Regions from separate parts of the Streptomyces sp. NPDC090994 genome, predicted to be linked through region 1. Evidence: riboswitches for the same ligand, from Rfam matches in the RefSeq annotation. Region 1 holds a riboswitch; each other region holds the start of a gene.
What was found. Region 1 has a riboswitch for cyclic di-AMP ahead of ACIQR3_RS03820 (transglycosylase SLT domain-containing protein). Riboswitches for the same ligand answer to the same signal wherever they lie in the genome.
Positions count from the first base shown of each region.

Region 2: it holds a riboswitch for cyclic di-AMP, as region 1 does, so the genes downstream of both, ACIQR3_RS28190 (LysM peptidoglycan-binding domain-containing M23 family metallopeptidase) here and ACIQR3_RS03820 (transglycosylase SLT domain-containing protein) in region 1, are expected to answer to the same signal.
Region 3: it holds a riboswitch for cyclic di-AMP, as region 1 does, so the genes downstream of both, ACIQR3_RS24025 (M23 family metallopeptidase) here and ACIQR3_RS03820 (transglycosylase SLT domain-containing protein) in region 1, are expected to answer to the same signal.

Region 1 covers NZ_JBIVWS010000001.1:801,468-805,774, forward strand. Annotated here, with positions in the region: gene ACIQR3_RS03815 (polyprenyl synthetase family protein) at 1-838, opposite strand, end outside; cyclic di-AMP (ydaO/yuaA leader) riboswitch at 1,707-1,895, shown strand; gene ACIQR3_RS03820 (transglycosylase SLT domain-containing protein) at 1,900-2,418, shown strand; gene ACIQR3_RS03825 (HAD family hydrolase) at 2,448-3,251, opposite strand; gene ACIQR3_RS03830 (GNAT family N-acetyltransferase) at 3,482-4,307, shown strand, end outside.
Region 2 covers NZ_JBIVWS010000017.1:50,527-54,833, reverse strand. Annotated here, with positions in the region: gene ACIQR3_RS28195 (SGNH/GDSL hydrolase family protein) at 1-760, opposite strand, end outside; gene ACIQR3_RS28190 (LysM peptidoglycan-binding domain-containing M23 family metallopeptidase) at 981-1,853, opposite strand; cyclic di-AMP (ydaO/yuaA leader) riboswitch at 1,858-2,018, opposite strand; gene ACIQR3_RS28185 (tyrosine-protein phosphatase) at 2,440-3,237, shown strand; gene ACIQR3_RS28180 (DUF6126 family protein) at 3,262-3,381, opposite strand; gene ACIQR3_RS28175 (helix-turn-helix domain-containing protein) at 3,378-4,007, opposite strand; gene ACIQR3_RS28170 (aspartate aminotransferase family protein) at 4,092-4,307, opposite strand, start outside.
Region 3 covers NZ_JBIVWS010000012.1:111,683-115,989, reverse strand. Annotated here, with positions in the region: gene ACIQR3_RS24040 (GNAT family N-acetyltransferase) at 1-83, opposite strand, end outside; gene ACIQR3_RS24035 (HPr family phosphocarrier protein) at 228-509, shown strand; gene ACIQR3_RS24030 (GntR family transcriptional regulator) at 716-1,411, opposite strand; gene ACIQR3_RS24025 (M23 family metallopeptidase) at 1,596-2,360, opposite strand; cyclic di-AMP (ydaO/yuaA leader) riboswitch at 2,373-2,537, opposite strand; gene ACIQR3_RS24020 (M16 family metallopeptidase) at 2,761-4,149, opposite strand; gene ACIQR3_RS24015 (M16 family metallopeptidase) at 4,146-4,307, opposite strand, start outside.

The sequences.
Region 1 (4,307 bases):
GGTCGTCGTCGGTCAGGTCGGAGGCGAGCAGCTCGCACAGGGCGAGGTCCTCGGCCAGCCCCAGCCGGGTGGCGCGCTCGCGCAGCCTCAGGACCGGGAGGGTCGCGATGCCCTCGCGCAGGTCGGTGCCGGGCGTCTTGCCGGACTCGGTGGAGTCGGAGGCGATGTCCAGCACGTCGTCGGCGAGCTGGAAGGCGACGCCGAGCCGCTCGCCGTACTGGGTGAGGACGTCCACGACCGTCTCGTCGGCGCCGGACATCATCGCGCCGAACCGGCAGGCGACCGCCACCAGCGAGCCCGTCTTGCCGCCCAGCACGTCCAGGTAGTGGTCGACCGGGTCCCGGCCGTCCTGCGGGCCCGCGGTCTCCAGGATCTGGCCGGTGACCAGCCGCTCGAACGCCAGGGCCTGCACCCGGACCGCCTCCGGACCGAGGTCGGCGAGGATCTGCGAGGCGCGGGCGAAGAGGAAGTCGCCGGTCAGGACCGCGACGGAGTTGTCCCAGCGGGTGTTGGCGCTGGGTACGCCGCGCCGTACGGCGGCCTCGTCCATCACGTCGTCGTGGTACAGCGTGGCGAGGTGGGTCAGCTCCACGACGACGGCCGAGGGCACGATGCCCGGGGCGTCGGGGTCGCCGAACTGGGCCGCGAGCATCACCAGCAGCGGCCGGAACCGCTTGCCGCCCGCCCGCACCAGGTGCTGGGCGGCCTCCGTGATGAAGGGCACCTCGCTCTTGGTTGCCTCCAGCAGTCCTTCCTCGACTGCCGCCATTCCGGCCTGGACATCGGCTTCCAGAGCCTGGTCCCGCACGCTCAGCCCGAACGGCCCGACGACGGTCACGAGGGGTCTCCTGTCTGCTGGTGTCTACTCGCGGTTACACGGCTGGTCGATAGGTCGCTGCCATCACTCAAGTCAGCGTATCCGGTCACGTTTCGATCACCGATAGCGCCCACCGTTACAGGCCGGTCGGTATCAGATCATGAACTGTATGTTTTTGATCAGGTGATATCAGCGGACATACGGCGACTCGGCGGGGCGGCCGGGGCACGCCGACGCCGCGAGTTCTTCTGGGGCCTCCCGGAGACCCGCCGGCCCCCGGGAGGCTCCCTGAGGGCGCCCCCGAGCCGCCGCGCCCCGCCGCGCCCCGCCGCGCCCCGCCGGGCCCCGCCGGGCCCCGCCGGGCCCCACCACCGGTCCACCAGGGCTCCATCAAGGATCCAGCGAGGATCCACCGGGAATCCATCGAAGATCCCACCACTCCTCCCAACGTCGCGCGACCCGGGAACGTCACCCATTCGGCCTACAGACCCCCGTTCCAGACTCCCGCCCCAGACCTTCGCTCCAGACCTCTGCTCCAGACCTCCGCCCCAGACCTCCGCCCCAGACCTTCGCTCCAGACCTCTGCTCCAGACCTCTGCTCCAGCCCCAATAAAACCCAAGTGGCATGATTGCCCGATTTGCCCCACTCGCAGCCGCCCGTGAGTTGACTCACGCCGCCACCCGATCACACATCGCCGCCCGCGCACCCCCCATCCCTTTGCCCCGTACGCCAGTTGACCCTTGCCACTCGCAAAGGATCAAGTACCCCAAATGCCTCAGACCAAGGTCAACAGGCACGTTAGGTGATTCCGGCACTTGTTCCGGACATGTGCTGTCGCATACGTTCCCGGCCTGTCGAGCGGACGCCGAATCCTGCCACCGCCCGACGCACACGCATCCGACTCATTCACGGCAGGAGCGGGGGACCCAGGTAAGTCGCCGCGCCGGCCACCGGACGTCACCCGACGTCACCGGAGGACCGGAGCGGCTCGGGGTGAAGCCGGGCCCGACAGGGCACGGCCGGGCACCTCCCCGCCCGAACCCGACAGCTCACCTCGCAGGCGTATGGAGAGGACCGCACCATGCCCGCAAAGGGTCTCCGGCACGCCACCGGCGCCAGCCGTCTCGTCCGCAAGCTCGCCCTCGCCGGTGCCGGCGCCGCCGTGCTGGCACTGCCGGTCGCCGGCGCCGCCAGCGCGTCCGCCGCCCCGGCCGCCACCCCCGCCGCCGACTCGGCCACGGCGACCACCACGGCCGCCCTGACCGCGGCCAACGGCTACAGCAACAACCTCGACGGCTGGATCCGCCAGTCGCTCGACATCATGGCCGAGAAGGGCATCCCGGGCTCGTACAACGGCATCTACCGCAACATCATGCGGGAGTCGTCCGGCAACCAGTTCGCGATCAACAACTGGGACATCAACGCCATCAACGGCACCCCGTCCAAGGGCCTGCTCCAGGTGATCAAGCCGACCTTCGACGCCTACCACGTCGAAGGCACCTCCTGGGACATGTACGACCCGGTCGCCAACATCACCGCCGCCTGCAACTACGCGGCCGACCGGTACGGCTCCATGGACAACGTCTACAGCGCCTACTGAGCCCGACCCGCCGAGGCCCCGAGCACGCCTCAGCTGAACAGTCGTTCGAGGACGACGGCCACGCCGTCGTCCTCGTTCGACAGGGTGACCTCGTCGGCCACCGCCCGCAGTTCCGGGTGGGCGCCGGCCATGGCGACGCCGTGGGCCGCCCACAGGAACATCGGGATGTCGTTGGGCATGTCCCCGAAGGCGACCGTCCGCTCCGGGCTCAGCCCCAGGCGCTCCGCCGCCAGCTCCAGACCGGTCGCCTTGGTGACACCGCACGGCTGGAGCTCGACCGTCCCCGGCCCCGACATGGTGACCGTCGCCAGCGACCCGACCACCGCGCGGGCCGTCGCCGCCAGCTCGTCGTCGGACAGCCGGGGGTGGCGCAGCAGCACCTTGCTGATGGGCTCCGTCCACAGGTCGTCCCGCCGGCCGACCCGCACCGCGGGCAGCGTGGGGTGCGGCATCAAGTACCCGGGCTCGATCAGCGTGAGCCCGTCCACCCCGTCCTGGTCGACGGCGGCGTACACCTCGCCCACCTCGGCCTCGATCTTGCCGAGCGCGGTCTCGGCCAGCTCCCGGTCCAGGGTGACCGACCACAGCATCCGGTCCGCGCCGGCGTCGTACACCTGCGCGCCCTGTCCGCACACCGCGAGCCCCCCGCAGCCGAGGTCGCCGAGGAGCGCGCGCACTCTCGGCGCCGGGCGTCCCGTCACCACCAGGTGGTGCGCGCCGGCCCCGGTCACCCGCGCGAGCGCGGCGAGCGACCGCTCGGAGACGGTGTCGTCGCCGCGCAGCAGCGTTCCGTCCAGGTCGGTGGCGACGAGAGCGTATGCGGTGGGGTTCATGATCAGAGAATACGGACGTCGCGCGCCCCCGACTCACCGTCGTCAAGCGCACGTTCACGACGCCGATGTCCGAAACCTGACGCATCACCGGCAAAAGGCGGTTGAAGCGCTGTGCACCGGTTGGCAACAACATGCTCCGCTCTCTACCGCTCCGAGGGGCCCCAGAGGTACGTTCCTTCTGTCCAGGGGGACTTGATCGGGGGGTCGAGTTGAGCAGCGGACGCATTCGTGTGCTGAGGCCGGAGGAACTGGGCGAGGGGGAACGGGAGCACTGGCGGGAGCTGCGCGCCAAGTCGCACGCCCCTCGCAACCCCTTCATGGAACCGGAGTTCACCGAGGCCGTGGGCCGGGTCCGCCCGGCGGCGCGGGTGGCGGTGGTGTACGAGGGCGGCGAGAGCGCCGGTTTCCTGCCGTACGAGCGCGGACCGCTGGGGCAGGGGCGCGCCATCGGCCTCGGGGTGTCGGACTGCCAGGGGGCGGTACTGCGCCAGGGTCCGCTGCCCGACACCCGCCAACTTCTGCGGGCCTGCTCGCTGTCCAGCTTCGCCTTCGACAACCTGGAGGCGGAACAGGGGCTGTTCACGCCGTACGCCGCCGAGGAGTACGCCTCGCACGTCATCGACGTCGCCGGCGGCTACGGGGCGTACGAGAAGGTACTGCGCGCCCAGTCGCCGAAGTTCCTCAAGACCACCCTGGCCAAGGAGCGCCGGCTCGGCCGCCAGGTCGGGGACGTGCGGTTCGTGTTCGACGAGCGCGACCCGGCCGCGCTGCGCACGCTCATGGCGTGGAAGTCGGCGCAGTACCGCAGGACCGGGCGCCGCGACCGGTTCGCGCAGCGCTGGATCACCGAACTCGTCGGCCGGCTCGCCGGCACCCGCACCCCGGAGTGCACCGGCACGCTGTCCGTCCTCTACGCCGGCGGACAACCGGTCGCCGCCCACTTCGGGCTGCGCTCGTCGACCGTCCTGGCCTGCTGGTTCCCGGCGTACGACGTGGAGGTGGCGAAGTACTCGCCGGGGCTGGTGCTGCATCTGCGGATGGCCGAGGCCGCCGCCG
Region 2 (4,307 bases), on a different contig from region 1:
TGATGTCGTCCGCCGACAGCGTCCCCTTGGCCGTCACATGGTCGCCGGAGGACTCACCGCGCAGCCGGCGTCCGATCCACGGCACCAGGTACTCGCGCGCCCACTGCACGTCGTCCCGACGGATGTCGAGGGTGCCGCGCGGCGGAAGCGCCGGCCAGGGCTGCTCCGGGTCGGCCGGCACCGGCAGGCCGAGGACCTGGCCGGCGCGCAGCGCCACGCGCGTGTGCCCCTCGGGCGAGAGGTGCAGCCGGTCGGTGTCCCAGGCACGGCGGTCCTGGATGCTGCGCAGCGACCACAGGTCCAGCACCGGGCATCCGTAGCGGTCGGCGACGGCCCGTACATGTCCGTTGTACGTGGCGATCTTGCCCCGCAGGTGCTTGAGGACGGGCATCCGGCGGGTGTCGAAGCCGGTCGTCACCAGTACCGTGCCGGCCGTCGCGGTGAGCGCGGCCACCGCCCGCTCGAACCGCTCGGCCACCTCGTCGGGGTCGGTGCCGGGCCGGAGGATGTCGTTGCCGCCCGCGCAGAAGGAGACCAGGTCCGGTGCGAGATCGACCGCCTGGGGCACCTGGTCCGCCACGATCTGGTCGAGCAGCTTTCCGCGTACGGCGAGGTTGGTGTACGTGAAGTCGCCCTCGGGCCGCCGGTCCGCGAGCAGAACGGCGAAGCGGTCGGCCCAGCCGACGAACGCCCCGTCGGGGCCGCGATCACCGACACCTTCGGTGAAGCTGTCCCCCACCGCCACGTACGACCCGATCACTGCTCTCTTGTCACTCTTCGAATCGTCTGCCACGTCGGCCCATGATTCACCTTGGATTGTGACCTACGCGACCGTAGGAAGGGGTTGACGGGCGGTGAGAAAGGCCACTCCTAAAGTGTTGGCCAATTCCGGAATAAGTGGGCCCCGCTCCCTGGGACAACACCGAAGGCCGGACCCGGGGATCGGGGTCCGGCCTTCGGTGGGCGCGCGGCGGGCGGCGTCAGACGGAGACGCCCTTCGACCGGAGGTAGGCGAGCGGGTCGATGTCCGAGCCGTAGTCCGGCGTGGTGCGGATCTCGAAGTGCAGGTGCGGGCCGGTCACGTTGCCGGTGGCGCCGGAGAGACCGATCTGCTGTCCCGCCGTCACGGAGTCGCCGCTGGAGACGGAGAGCGAGGACAGGTGGGCGTACTGGGCATAGGTGCCGTCGGCGAGCTTGATGACGACCTGGTTGCCGTACGCGCCTCCCCAGCCGGCGGTGACGACCGTGCCCGCGCCGACGGCCTTCAGCGAGGTGCCGGTCGGGACGACGAAGTCGGTGCCGGTGTGGTAGCCGCTGGACCACATGCTGCCCGACTGGTGGTACGGGGTGCCGACGGTGCCGCCGTCGACGGGGGCCACGAACCCGGCGGAGCTGTCCGCGGTGGCCGAGGTGTCGGAGGTGTCCGAGGTGTCCGACGCGGGCTGCGCCGTCTTCTTCTCCGCGGCGTCCGTGGTGTCCTTGGTGCCCTTGGTGTCGGCGGCGGTGTCGGCACTCGCCGCGGTCTTGCCGCCGAGGGTGAGCTTCAGGCCGGGACGGATCAGCGACGGGTCGGCGCCGACGGCGTCGCGGTTGTCCTCGTAGAGCTTCTTCCAGCCGCCGCTGACGTTCTCGGCATCGGCGATCTTCGCCAGCGAGTCACCGGAGCGGACGGTGTACGTCCGCGCGTCCTTCACGGCGGCGGACTGTGCCGAGGCGGACTGCGCGGGAGCGGCGTGGGCGCCGGCGGCCCCCAGCAGCGGCAGGGCGAGTGCGGCGCCGCCGGTTCCGGCGACGGCGAGGGTGCGGGTCAGGCGCTGGGTCTTGGTACGGCGGTGCTTACCCTTCGCGGGCATGACGAATTCCTCTCCGGCGCCTGCGAGGTGAGCTGTCGGGTGCGGGCTGGAGCTGCCCGGCCGCGCCGGAAGGGCGCGGCTTTACCCCTAGCCGTCCCGGGAACCGGAACAGGCGGTCGTACCTGTGGGTCCCCCGCTCCTGCCGCGTACGGGTGGTGAGTGGGTGTGGTCTCCGGGCGGCGGCAGGATTAGGCGTCCGTCCGGATCGGTGGTGAACGTAAGGGACCAGGACGCACAGGGACAAGCGAGGGATTCCCGGTGAAGGTGTTTCACATGATCCTTTGGAGGAAAGATCCGTCACCCTCCGTCGATGGCGGGAATTGCGCCGAAGTCGAACACCCTTGAAAAGCGCCTGTATTACGTGAACATGAGGCACGACGTACGGTCACGGATATGACGCTGCTCACGCGGGCCCGCGCCAGCGACTTTTATTCCAGAGCGAGTTGGGGAGAAAGCTCCAATTCGGACAGACGCATCAGAAGTCACGCAGAGGGACAACCAGGACTCTTTCGGGGGTCGGAATGCCGTATCGTCGGGCGCACCCGCCGTCGAGCAGCGGCAGCGGAGCCGAATGGGAGGAGTCCTCGTGACGCAACAGGTCCCGTCGACCGAGCCGGAGCTGGCCGGGGTACGCAATTTCCGTGACGTGGGCGGCCTGCCGGCCACGGACGGACGGCGGGTGCGGTTCGGCGTGCTGTTCCGCAGCGGCCACCTCGCCCACGCGACCGCCGAGGACGCGGCGTTCCTCGCGGGTCTGGGCCTGCACACCGTCTTCGACTTCCGCAACGCGGCCGACCAGAAGCTCGAAGGCCCCGACGTGACCCTGCCGGGCGTGCGCAATGTGAACCTGCCGCTGTCCGACCCCGCCGACGGCGCCGAGTTCTGGAAGATGGTCCGCGACGGCGACCTGGACCAGCTGCGGGAGATCCTCGCGGACGGCAAGGGCGCGGAGCGGATGATCGCCTCGTACCGCTCGATCATCACGGACCGCACCGCCGAGCACTCCCGGGTACTGCACGCGCTCGCCGAGGACAGCGTCCCGGCCCTGATGCACTGCGCGGCCGGCAAGGACCGCGCGGGCCTGTCCATCGCGGTGACGCTGCTCGCACTGGGCGTCGAGCGGGAGGCGATCGTCGAGGACTACCTGAAGTCCAACGAGAAGCACCGCCGTTACCAGGTCAAGCGCAGCGGCTCCGCGGACTCGGCCTACTCCCCCGAGGTCATGGAACTGCTCAGCCCTCTGTTCGACGCGCGCGCCGAATACCTGACGGCGGCCTTCGAGACGATCGAGCGGACCTGGGGCGACGTCGACACCTATCTGGAGCGCGGCCTGCGGATCACTCCGCGGACCCGGGACCGGCTGCGCGACCGGTTCCTCGACTAGGACGTCCTCGCAACGCCCGGGCCGTCACTTCGCGCCCACCTCGAAGAGCAGGTACACGAAGGCCGCGAAGACGTGGCCGACGGCGATGTAGACGATGAGCCGCACCCACAGGGCGCGGGGGAACTTCTCCTCGATGTCACTCATGGCGTGCCTCCGGTGGGCGGCCCCAGGCACAGCGTGGCCGTGGGGCTCTGCAGCAGGGTGTGGACGAACAGCAGCTCGACCCCGTCGGGGTCAGCCGCCGCGATGCGGTGCGGGGTCAGCGAGTCGAAGTGCGCGCTGTCCCCGCTGGTGAGCAGGTGTGTGGCGTCGCCCAGGCGCAGCCGCAGCCGCCCGCCGAGCACGTACAGCCACTCCTCGCCGGGGTGCACCCGCACGATGTCGCCCTGCGAGCCGTACGGCACCTGGACCCTGAGGGCCTGCATGCCGCGGCCGGGGGCGCCGGCCGGCCAGTACGTCCAGCCGCCCGCGGCGGTCGGTTCCACGTCGGCGGCGCGCACGACGGCGTCCCGCTCGGCGGCGGTCTCGCCGAGCAGGTCCGAGACGGTCGTACCGTAGATACGGGCCAGCGCCAGCAGCATGGGCAGCGAGGGCTGGCGCTGCCCGGTCTCCAGCCGGGAGAGGTGGGCCGGGGAGAGCCCGGCGGCGCGGGCCGCGGCCTCCAGGGTGAGGGAGGCGCGGCGGCGCAGCTCGCGGAGCTGGGGCGCCACGGCGGGCAGCTCCGCCGCCGGCCCGGCTTCCGGGGCTCCGGAGGCTTCCGAGGGGCTCATGCCTCCATTCAGCCGCAGCTTTGCCTGTGGGGCAAATTTTTTGCCCCACAGGCAAAATCTCGGTGAATCCCGGCGGGGGTCTCCTCAGCGATGCGCCACCGCCTGCTTCACCAGCGTCTTGCCGAAGTCCCACATCAGACCGCCGCCGCTGTGCGCGTCGTCCATGACCTCGGTGAAGGCGTCCACGAACCGGTCCACCTCCCGCTCCCCCACGATCAGCGGCGGGATGAGCTTGATGACCTCCAGGTGGTCGCCCGAGACCTGGGTCAGGACGCGGTGGCGCTGGAGCAGCGGCACCAC
Region 3 (4,307 bases), on a different contig from region 1:
ACGCGCGCGGTGCCGCCGTCGCGCAGCACGACGTCCGCCTCCCAGTGGGCGGGGTACTCGTGCCGGTCCGACGCGCTCTGCATGGGGCCCAGCGTACGGCTCGGGTACGACAACGGCCCGGGGCCGTGCGGGGCGGGGAGCGGGGCGGGACGAGCGGGAACGGGCCGGTGGAACACCGTATGGAAGACTGGTCTAGACAAGCCTGCACAACTGAAGGGCAGCAACACATGGCTGAGCGCCGCGTCAACGTCGGCTGGGCCGAGGGCCTCCACGCCCGCCCCGCCTCCATCTTCGTCCGGGCCGCCACGGCCAGCGGCGTCCCGGTGACGATCGCCAAGGCCGGCGGCAACCCCGTCAACGCCGCTTCCATGCTGGCCGTTCTGGGTCTGGGCGCCCAGGGCGGCGAGGAGATCGTCCTCGCCTCGGACGCCGAGGGCGCGGACGCCGCGCTGGACCGTCTGGCGAAGCTGGTCGCCGAGGGGCTCGAGGAGCTTCCGGAGACCGTCTGAGCCGTCGCGCGCACCAAGGCGAGCCGTGCCGTCCCTCCGGGGCCGGCACGGCTTTCGCTTTTTCCGCGCCCGGCCCCCAATAGCCGGCACCCGCATCCGGGCGCCCGAAATCAGCCGCACCCCCGCAGAAAAAACAGGGGACGGCAATAAAACGGCAGCAGAAAAAGACCCCGCCGAATAACTCCTCTTTGTATACGGCGCCCGTGTTAATGCCGCAGGCTCGGCATGTTTACGGCACGTTGCGAGTTCCTCACACGCTCCGCGCGATCGGCGCCCGGGGCGAAGCGCAGGCGGTGCGCGGCCGTCGACCGCTCGGTGTGCAGCGCGGTGAGCGACCGGGCGCGTTCGCCGTCGCCCCGGGCCACCGCGTCGACGATCGCGCCGTGCTCCGCCCAGGTGTCGACCGGGCTGGCGGGCGCCTCCACGGTGTACATCCAGGCGATCCGGTGCCGCAGCTGGGTCAGCGTCGAGGTCATCGCCGCGCTGCCGGCGGCCTGGGCGAGCGTCTCGTGGAACCAGCCGCCCAGCGAGCGCAGGTCGTCGCTGTTGCCCCGCCTGGCCCGCTCCTGGCCCAGCCGTACCAGGCCGCGCAGCACTTTCAGGTGGGCCTCGGTGCGCCGCTGGGCGGCCCGGGCCGCGCCGAGCGGCTCCAGGAGCAGCCGCATCTCCAGCAGGTCGGCGGCCTCCTGTTCGGTGGGTTCGGCCACGCACGCGCCCGCGTGCCGCCGCGTCACCACGAACCCCTCGGCCTCCAGGGTCCGCAGGGCCTCGCGCACGGGGACGCGGGAGACGCCGTAGCGGCGGGCGAGGAGTTCCTCGGTGAGCCGGCTGCCGCGCTCGTAGACACCGGCGACGATGTCGTCCCGGATCGCCGTGCACACCGAGTGCGCCGGAATACGCATGACCGACCTCCGCCTTAATCCCCGTGAAACGTCGACGATTGACGCGTGTTCAGTGACTCTATTGCAATGCGCCGCGCTTTCCGAAGGGGAGCCGGTTTCCCTGGCTTTTTTTGGTCTGTTTTTGGTCACCCGCAACGCAGAAAGCCCCGGCTCGGGGAGCCGGGGCTTTCGGTGTCGCGGGGTGTCAGACGGTGACGCCGTGGGAGCGGAGGTAGGCCACGGGGTCGATGTCCGAGCCGTACTCCGCGCCGGTACGGGCCTCGAAGTGCAGGTGCGGCCCGGTGACGTTGCCGGTCGCCCCGGACAGGGCGATCTGCTGGCCCGGCGTGACCGCCTGGCCCACGGAGACGCCGATGGACGACAGGTGGCCGTACTGGGTGTACGTCCCGTCGTGCATCTTGATCACGACCTGGTAGCCGTACGCGCCGCCCCAGCCGGCCTCGACGACCGTGCCGGCGCCGACCGCGTGGACGGTGGTGCCGGAGGCGGCGTGGAAGTCGATGCCGGTGTGCGTGCCGGAGGACCACAGGCCGCTGCTGGCCTGGTAGGCGGTGGACACGTACGAGCCGCTGATGGGGGCCACGTAGGTGTTCAGGCGCTTGCGCTCGGCCTCGCGGGCGGCCCGCTCCTTGTCCTCGCGGGCCTGCTCGGCGGCCTCGGCGGCCCGCTCGCGGGCGGCCCGCTCGGCCTTCTCCCGGGCGGCGGCGTCCTCGGCGGCCTGCCGCTGGGCGGTGGCCTGGGCCTCGACCTCCTCGGCCACGGCGTCGCCGAGGGTGATGACGGGGGTGAGGCCGGTGTCCTCGGGGGACGGCTCGGCGGCGAGCGCGGGGGCCGCGAGGGTGCCGAGGACGCCGGTGGTGGTGAGGGTCGCGACACCCGCCGCGCGGACGGTGGTGCGGTGTACCCGGCCGGGACGGCGGTGCTTCCCGGTGGCGCGCGTGAACGCCATGTAGAGGCTGGTCCTTTCCTTCCCTCTCGCCTACCGGGTTAGCTGACGGGTTCGGAGCAGGAAGGTCTCCTACGGACCCCCTCGCGGTACGCGCGGGCGTCCGATTCACCCCAGGGACTGCGGTGGGTCCCCGGCTCCCCTGGCTCGCGCCGTACGGGGACTCGGCGATGACTGTCCGGTGCCGCGGGTGCGGCGCACTGCCTGACGAACAGCCTGGGAGACGCTAAGCGGGCGCCCGTTCAAGACTCAAACGCAACAGGGTTTTTGTTGCTCATCCCACAGGGCAGACAGGCAACCTTCGCCCCAATGCGTCGAATTCGGGCAAAGGGCGGCCCCGGCGACACACCGGTCACCGGGGCCTTCACGCGCGCGTGGCGCCGCTCCGCCGTCTGCTCGCCGTCTACTCGGCCGGTACGACGGTGACTTCGCCGATGCCGAGGGCCTCGACGGGCTCCTTGATCTGCGTCGCGTCGCCCACCAGGACGGTCACCAGACGGTCCACCGGGAAGGCGTTGACGACCGCCGCGGTGGCCTCGACCGTGCCGGTCGCGGCGAGCCGCTGGTACAGCGTCGCCTGGTAGTCGTCGGGCAGGTACTGCTCGACCTGGTCGGCCAGCGTGCTCGCGACGGCCGCCGCGGTCTCGTACTTCAGCGGCGCCACGCCCACCAGGTTCTGCACGGCGACGTCGCGTTCGGCGTCGGTGAGCCCGCCCTCGGCGAGCGTGCGCAGCACCTTCCACAGGTCGTCGAGGGCCGGACCGGTGTTCGGAGTGTCGACGGAGCCGCTGATGGCGAGCATCGCGGCACCCGTGCCGTCGGGCGCGGACCGCAGGACCTGGCCGAAGGCCCGGACACCGTAGGTGTAGCCCTTCTCCTCGCGCAGGACGCGGTCCAGGCGGGAGGTGAGGGTGCCGCCCAGGCAGTACGTGCCGAGCACCTGGGCGGGCCAGACGCTGTCGTGCCGGTCGGGGCCGGTACGGCCGATCAGCAGCTGGGTCTGGACGGAGCCGGGACGGTCCACGATGACGACGCGGCCGGTGTCGTCGGCGGTCACCGGGGGCACGGGCCGCGGCTCGGCGGCCGAGCCCGTCCACGAGCCGAGGGTGTCGTCGAGCAGCCCGCCGAGGTCGACGCCGGTGAAGTCGCCGACGACCACGGCGGTGGCCGTGGCGGGGCGGACGTGCTTCTCGTAGAAGGCGCGTACGGCCGCGGAGTCGATGCCGGCGACCGTCTCCTCGGTGCCCTGGCGCGGGCGGGACATCCGGGAGTCCGCCGGGAACAGTTCCTTGGACAGCTCCTTGGCGGCCCGGCGCGAGGGGTTGGCCAGCTCGTGCGGGATCTCGTCGAGGCGGTTGCGCACCAGGCGTTCGATCTCGCTGTCGGCGAACGCGGGTGCCCGCAGGGCGTCGGCGACCAGGCCGAGCGCCTTGGCGAGGCGGGAGGCGGGCACTTCGAGGCTGAGGCGGACGCCGGGGTGGTCGGCGTGCGCGTCCAGGGTGGCCCCGCAGCGCTCCAGTTCCGCGGCGAACTCCTCGGCGGAGTGCTTGTCGGTGCCCTCGGAGAAGGCGCGGGCCATGATGGTGGCGACGCCGTCGAGACCGGCCGGCTCGGCGTCCAGGGGCGCCCGCAGGAACAGTTCGACGGCGACGACCTGCTGGCCGGGGCGGTCGCAGCGCAGGACGGTGAGGCCGTTGCCGAGCGTGCCGCGCTCGGGGGCGGGGAAGGCCCAGGGCTTGGGCTCGCCCGCCTGCGGCCGGGGGTGGAAGTCCATGGTGGCGAGCTCGGTCACTTGGCCGCCTCCTCGTTCTCGTCGGTGGCGTCGTCGGTGTCCGCGTCGGCCGCGGGGGCGGTGGGCTCGTAGACGAGCACCGCGCGGTTGTCGGGGCGCAGGCGGGCCTTGGCGACCTCCTGGACCTCCTCCGCCGTGACCTCCAGGACGCGCTGTAC